Regions from separate parts of the Streptomyces sp. NPDC046860 genome, predicted to be linked through region 1. Evidence: riboswitches for the same ligand, from Rfam matches in the RefSeq annotation. Region 1 holds a riboswitch; the other holds the start of a gene.
The links. Region 1 has a riboswitch for S-adenosylmethionine ahead of thrC (threonine synthase). Riboswitches for the same ligand answer to the same signal wherever they lie in the genome.
Positions count from the first base shown of each region.

Region 2: another riboswitch for S-adenosylmethionine. It lies ahead of ABZ898_RS10140 (aminotransferase class V-fold PLP-dependent enzyme); the one in region 1 lies ahead of thrC (threonine synthase).

Region 1 is NZ_JBEYXQ010000016.1:108,003-111,678, forward strand. It holds gene ABZ898_RS22375 (glucosyl-3-phosphoglycerate synthase) at 1-799, opposite strand, end outside; SAM riboswitch class I at 981-1,134, shown strand; gene thrC (threonine synthase) at 1,152-2,426, shown strand; gene ABZ898_RS22385 (MoaD/ThiS family protein) at 2,423-2,698, shown strand; gene ABZ898_RS22390 (cold-shock protein) at 3,131-3,334, shown strand; gene groL (chaperonin GroEL) at 3,610-3,676, shown strand, end outside.
Region 2 is NZ_JBEYXQ010000005.1:201,324-204,999, reverse strand. It holds gene ABZ898_RS10150 (cytochrome bc complex cytochrome b subunit) at 1-274, shown strand, start outside; gene trpD (anthranilate phosphoribosyltransferase) at 426-1,490, shown strand; SAM riboswitch class IV at 1,600-1,716, shown strand; gene ABZ898_RS10140 (aminotransferase class V-fold PLP-dependent enzyme) at 1,896-3,260, shown strand; gene ABZ898_RS10135 (Lrp/AsnC ligand binding domain-containing protein) at 3,268-3,549, opposite strand; gene ABZ898_RS10130 (rhomboid family intramembrane serine protease) at 3,546-3,676, opposite strand, start outside.

The DNA.
Region 1 (3,676 bases):
GCCGGAGCTGCGCGGTGCGGTAGATCGCGGCGGCCATCCGGCCGAGCGCCTGCCCGTCCTGGTGCCGGTGCTTGCGCACCCCCACGTCCACCTGGGCCAGCGCGTCCAGCCCGACCAGGTGCAGCGAGTCCACCAGCATCCCCAGCTCGACCCCGTACCCCACCGGGAACGGCAGCCGCTCCAGCAGCGAGCGGCGGGCCGCGTACTCCCCGCCGAGCGGCTGCACGAACCCGGCGAGCTGCGGCCAGTGCAGGTTGAGCAGCGGGCGTGCCATCAGCTCGGTCACCCGTCCGCCCTGCCCGGCCGCGCCGCCCAGCGGACGGTCGTACATCGCCTTGACCAGGTCGATCCCCGGATCGGTGAGCAGCGGGCCGACGATGCCGAGCACGAAGTCGGACGAGAACTCCTTCAGGTCCGCGTCCACGAAGGCGACGATGTCGCCGCTGGTCGCCAGCAGGGAGCGCCACAGCACCTCGCCCTTGCCGGGCACGGCGGGCAGCCGGGGCAGGATCTCGTCCCGGTGCACCACCCGCGCGCCCGCGGCGGCCGCCACCTCGGCGGTCGCGTCGGTGGACCCGGAGTCCACCACGACTATCTCGTCCACCAGCGGCGCCTGGGAGACCAGGTCGTGCCGGATCACGGAGACGATCTCCCCGACCGTGGACTCCTCGTTCAGCGCGGGCAGCACCACGGACACGCGCTGTCCGGAGCGCTGCTTGGCTGCCAGGACGCGGTGCAGCGGTCGGTCGGCCACGGACCATGAGCGGGTGGCCAGCCAGCGCTCGGTTTCCTCCAGCATGGTCAGCGGCTCCTCACTGTGGGGGTGTCCCTGCGCGGACGGCCCCTGTCGGGGCCGGTCCCCGTCTGATCCATCTCGCGGTTCGGACGACACCTTCAACTCTCCTGGCCTTCGGTTACAGTCTTGAACAACGCCGATGACCATCGCATGTCGAGGCCAGAGGACGTTCACAACCGAATACCGCTCATCCAGAGGGGCAGAGGGAAACGGCCCGATGAAGCCCCGGCAACCCTCCAGCCGGTCTCGTGCGCGCACACAGCGACACCGCGAGGCTCCCGGCTAGGGAAGGTGCCAAATCCGTCTCACGGCGAGATGCGTCGTGAGGAAGATGAGGAGAAAGGGCCTCGCCTCCATGGCTGTGCAGACTGTCGCATCCCCCACCGTCGACCTCGGTCCCGCCGCCGCTCTGAGCTGCCGGGAATGCGGACACCGCGTCCCGCTCGGCCCGCTCTTCGCCTGCGAGGAGTGTTTCGGGCCGCTGGAGATCGCCTACGACTTCTCCGCGTACGACACCGAGAAGCTCCGGGCGCGCATCGAGTCCGGTCCGGCGAACATCTGGCGCTACGCCCCGCTGCTGCCCGTCCCCGCCGACGTGGCGGACAAGCCGAACCTCAACCCCGGCTGGACCCCGCTGGTCAAGGCCGACCGCCTGGCCGCCGAACTCGGCGTCACCGGCGGGCTGTACGTCAAGGACGACTCCGGCAACCCGACGCACTCCTTCAAGGACCGCGTGGTCGCCCAGGCGCTGGAGGCCGCCCGCGCCTTCGGCTTCACCACCCTGTCCTGCTCCTCCACCGGCAACCTGGCCGGCGCGGTCGGCGCCGCCGCCGCCCGCGCGGGCCTGCGCTCGTGCGTGTTCATCCCGCACGACCTGGAGCAGGGCAAGGTCGTCATGGCCGCCGTCTACGGCGGCGAGCTGGTCGGCATCGAGGGCAACTACGACGACGTGAACCGCTTCTGCTCCGAGCTGATCGGCGACTCGGCCGGCGAGGGCTGGGGCTTCGTCAACGTCAACCTCCGGCCGTACTACGCCGAGGGCTCCAAGACGCTGGCGTACGAGATCTGCGAGCAGCTCGGCTGGCGGCTGCCGGACCAGCTCGTGGTGCCGATCGCCTCCGGCTCCCAGCTCACCAAGATCGACAAGGGGCTGAAGGAGCTGATCGCGCTCGGCCTGGTCGAGGACAAGCCGTACAAGATCTTCGGCGCCCAGGCGGAGGGCTGCTCGCCGGTGTCGGCCGCCTACAAGGCGGGCCACGACGTGGTGCGGCCGCAGAAGCCGGACACCATCGCCAAGTCCCTCGCCATCGGCAACCCGGCCGACGGGCCGTACGTGCTGGACATCGCCCGCCGCACCGGGGGCGCGGTGGAGGACGTGACGGACCCGCAGATCGTGGACGCCATCAAGCTGCTGGCCCGCACCGAGGGCATCTTCGCCGAGACGGCGGGCGGGGTGACGGTCGGCGTCACCCGCAAGCTGGTCGAGTCCGGCGCGCTGGACCCCTCGCTGACCACCGTCGTCCTCAACACCGGCGACGGCCTCAAGACCCTGGACGCGGTCGCCGGCACCGGTCTGACCGCGACCATCCGCCCGAACCTGGACTCCTTCCGAGAGGCTGGCCTCGCATGAGCGTGACCGTTCGCATCCCGACCATCCTGCGCACCTACACCGGCGGCCAGGCCGAGGTCGCCGCCGAGGGCGGCACGCTCGCGGAGGTCATCGAGGACCTGGAGAAGCACCACACGGGCATCGCCGCGCGTGTCCTGGACGACCAGGGCAAGCTGCGCCGTTTCGTGAATGTGTACGTCAATGACGACGACGTGCGTTTCGAGGGCGGACTTCAGACCGCCACCCCCGACGGCGCGGGTGTCTCCATCATTCCGGCCGTCGCCGGCGGCTGATAATTACCTTCGGTAACCGCGGTTACCCGCTGTTCATCGAATGGCCTTCTCCGTAAGAGAAACGGAGGGGGCCATTCTGTGTGATTGAGCGCGGTAGAGTTGGGGAACGCGCTCCCGGTCCGGCGGGCCGGGCGCCCTTGATTCATGCCGCCAGCCCGACAAGAAGCAGCCAAAATGCGCGGGTAATGTGCGGCTTTTGTTGTTTTTATGGGGCCCGTCTTGCCCCGAATTCGGCCGAATTTGCGGCAGATTCCGGACTGTGTCCGTCCAGAATTCTCGTCCGATTGACCTGTTGCAGACGGCAGTTGGACAGATACATTCAGCCGCGGTCGACGCGTTCCGGCGCACGCCCCCGACCGTTTGGGGGGCGAGGTCTGACCCAGGTCCGCGAGGTGTGGATCTGCGCAAGGGCCAGTAATAGGGGAGTTAGCCATGGCTCAGGGCACCGTCAAGTGGTTCAACGCGGAGAAGGGGTACGGCTTCATCGCGGTCGACGGTGGTGCGGACGTCTTCGTCCACTACAGCGCGATTCAGATGGACGGCTACCGCAGCCTGGAAGAGGGTCAGCGGGTCGAGTTCGAGATCTCGCAGGGTCAGAAGGGCCCGCAGGCCGACATGGTTCGCGTCACCGCCTGAACGTCCACAACTGAGCGCAGGGCCCGCACCGGCACAGGGTGCGGGCCCTTCGTCCTGTTAGGTCCCGTCCTGATCCCCCGAAGGCGCTTGCACTCGCCCTGGGTGAGTGCTAATCATTGCGTTAGCACTCTGAAGGTGAGAGTGACAACGAAGGACCGGGTCGGTGAGGCCCGCAGGCCGGGTGGGGCAAGGAACCACGAGGCCGGCGAGCCGTCCGTCGCGGGCGCGGGCGCGGTCCGAAGGAATCACCCCCAGTCCTGGAGGGACCACTTCACATGGCCAAGATCATCGCGTTCGACGAGGAGGCGCGGCGCGGCCTCGAGCGCGGCATGAACCAGCTCG
Region 2 (3,676 bases), on a different contig from region 1:
GACCGGCATCATCAAGCGCCTGCCGCACGGTGAGTTCATCGAGGTGCACGAGCCGCTCAGCCAGGAGCAGCTCCACACCCTGACGGCGCACCACCAGTACGAGCCCGCCGAGATCGGCCCCACGGTCGACGAGAACGGGGTCGAGCGCAAGGTGAAGCCCGCGGAGCGGCTCCGGGTCAAGCTGTCCAACGCCTACTACGGCGAGGACAACCAGATCCCGAAGGCGACCGTCGACGAGTACAAGGAGATCACCAGCGGCCACGGCCACCACTGATCCCCGTATCGCCACGCCACGGCCGAAGGGCCCCGTCCGGAACACCGGCGGGGCCCTTCGCCCTGTTCAGGCTGGATAAGGTGGGACCGGGCACCCCGGGTGCCCCTGACACCTGAGACACCTGTCTTCCTCACTCACCCAGGAGCGGCTGATGAGCGCTGTGACCCCCGCTGGAGGCGACACCGCGGCGGGCCGTTCCTGGCCCGAGGTACTGAACGCCCTGCTGGAGGGCCGCGACCAGAGCGCCGACGCCACCGCGTGGGCGATGGACCGGATCATGCGCGGTGAGGCGACCGACGCCCAGATCGCGGGCTTCCTGGTGGCACTGCGGGCCAAGGGCGAGACGGTCGAGGAGATCACCGGGATCGTCCGCGCCATGTACGAGCACGCCAACGTGATCGAGGTGCCCGGCCGGACCGTGGACATCGTCGGCACCGGCGGTGACGGCGCGAAGACGGTGAACATCTCCACGATGTCCTCCATCGTGGTCGCCGGCACCGGGGCGAAGGTCATCAAGCACGGCAACCGCGCCGCGTCCTCCGCCTCCGGGTCCTCGGACGTGCTGGAGCGGCTCGGCGTCAATCTGGAGCTGACCCCGAAGCGGGTGGCCGAGGTCGCGGAGGAGGCGGGGATCACCTTCTGCTTCGCGGTGAAGTTCCACCCGGCCCTGCGTCATGTCGGCGCCGCCCGCGGCCAGTTGGGTATCCGTACGGTCTTCAACGTCATCGGTCCGCTGACCAATCCGGCGCGGGTGCGGTCGCAGGCGGTGGGCGTGGCGAACCTCGCCATGGCGCCCATCGTGGCGGGCGTCTTCGCCGAGCGCGGCAACTCCTCGCTGGTCTTCCGCGGCGAGGACGGTCTGGACGAGCTGACCACGACGTCGCCCTCGCGGGTGTGGATCGTGCGCGACGGCAAGGTCACCGAGGAGGTCTTCGACCCGCGTGACGTCGGCATCGAGCTGGTGCCGGTGGAGGCGCTGCGCGGGGGAGACCCGGCGTACAACGCGATGGTGGCCCGGCGGGTGCTGGAGGGGGAGACGGGAGCGGTACGGGACGCGGTGCTGCTGAACTCTGCGGCCGCGCTGGTGGCGCTGGACCCGACCGGGGAACCCCTGGCCGACCAGCTCAGGGCGGGCATGGCGCGCGCCGCGGAGTCCATCGACTCCGGGGCCGCCGCGGGCACGCTGGAGCGCTGGGTGGCCGCCAGCAACCGGTAGCGGTGCGGCGGTCCGGCGCGGCGGGGAGCGGTCGCTCCCCGCCGCGCCGTCGTTCCGGCATCCGGACGCCGGTTGCGCCCGGCGATCAGCCCGGCTAGCTTCCCTTTCAGGTCATGAGCGACAGCCATGCGGCCCCGGCCGGCTGTCCGGCAACCCTCCGTCCGTGGCGGGGTGCTCCGGGTGAGGACCAGGCCGCAGCCCACAAGGTCTGCGGCAAGCGCGGACCCCTCGAGAACCAGGGGTCCTGGTCGTACGAGGGAGCCTTTCTCCGTGAGCAAGCGAATGCGATAGGGCCGCCGAGCCCCGCCTCCGCACACCCTTCTCTCTTCTCCACGCCTTCCGGAGCCGTGTCGCCGCATGCCCTGCGCGCCCGGTCTCTCCGGCCTGCCTCACGGGAGTCCAGCCATGTCCGTCTCCACCGCTTTCGCCCCCGCCCCCGCCCCGGCCGCCGCCACCGGGGCCGTGCCCGCCCCGCTGCCCGTGCTCGGCCGGGACGTCACCGTGCCGCTCGTCACCGGGGGCGAGGTGGGCTACGCCGCGCTCGACTACGCCGCCAGCGCCCCCGCCCTCCAGCGGGTCTGGGACGACATCGCCGCCTACGCCCCGTACTACGGCAGCGTGCACCGGGGCGCCGGGCACCTCTCGCAGCTCTCCACCGAGCTGTTCGAGAACGCCCGCCGCACGGTCGCCGACTTCCTCGACTGCCGGGACGACGACCAGGTGATCTTCACCCGGTCCACCACGGACTCGCTGAACCTGCTGGCCCGCGCGCTGCCCGCCGGGTGCGAGGTGTTCGTCTTCGAGACCGAGCACCACGCCGCGCTGCTGCCCTGGCGCGCGGCCGACGTGACCTTCCTGGACGCCCCCAGGTCTCCCGCCGCCGCCGTGCGCACGCTTCAGCGGGCCCTCGCCGCCCGCGACACCGCCCGCCCCGCGCTGGTCTGCGTCACCGGCGCCTCCAACGTCACCGGTGAGCTGTGGCCGGTGCGCGAGCTGGCGGCGGCCGCACGCGCGTCCGGCGCGCGGACCGTCCTGGACGCCGCCCAGCTGGTGCCGCACCAGGCGGTGAGCGTGCGCGAGCTGGACGTCGACTGGGTCGCGTTCTCCGGGCACAAGCTGTACGCGCCCTTCGGCTCCGGCGTGCTGGCCGGGCGGGCCGACTGGCTGGGCGCGGCCGAGCCGTACCTCGCGGGCGGCGGCGCGAGCCGCACGGTGGCCCGGGGAGCCGACGGCGGGGTGGAGGTGGAGTGGCAGGACGGGGCCGCCCGGCACGAGGCCGGGTCACCCAACGTCATCGGCGCCCACGCGCTGGCCTCCGCCTGCCGGGCGCTCACCGAGGCCGGCCCCGAGGCCCTCGCCGTCCGCGAACGGCACCTGCTCGGGCTGCTGCGCGCGGGCCTGGCCGAGGTGCCCGAGGTGCGGGTCCTGACCCTGTTCGGCGAGGACGCCCCGCGGGTCGGCGTCCTCTCCTTCGTCGTGGACGGCTGGAACAGCTCCCACCTCGCCGCCGCCCTGTCCGCCGAGTACGGCATCGGCGTGCGCGACGGCCTCTTCTGCGCCCACCCCCTCGTCCACGCCCTCCTGGGCACGGACCCCGCCGGGCGGGCCGGCTGCGGCACCGGGAGTCTGAACGCCGTCCGGGTCAGCTTCGGCGCGGGCACCCCGGACGAGGACGTGCTCCGGTTCGTGACGGCGGTGCGCGAGCTGGTCACCCGGGGCGCGAAGTGGACCTACCGCACGGAGAACGGCCGCTGCGTCCCCGAGAGCTGAGGGACCTTCAGGAGTCCAGGCCGATGGCGAAGGCCGCTTCCAGGTCGTGCTGGGAGTAGGTGCGGAAGGCGACGTGGGTGTCGGTGCCCTCCACGCCCTGGATCTTGCTGATGCGGCCGGGGATGACCTCGGCGAGGTCCTCGTGGCGGGCCACGCGGACCATGGCGATCAGGTCGTAGGTGCCGGTGACGGAGAAGACCTCGCTGACGCTCTCCAGCGCCGCGATCTGCTCGGCGATCTCCGGAATCCGGTCGACGCTGGTCTTGATCAGGACGATCGCGGTGATCACGGCTGGTTCTCTCCCTTGGACGCCGTAGCCGGGGCGGGCCCAACTCTAGCCTCGCCCGGCCCGTCCTTCGCGCGCTGCTTCCTCCCGTAGCGCAGCCAGGCGTAGCCGAAGCCCAGGAAGAAGCCGA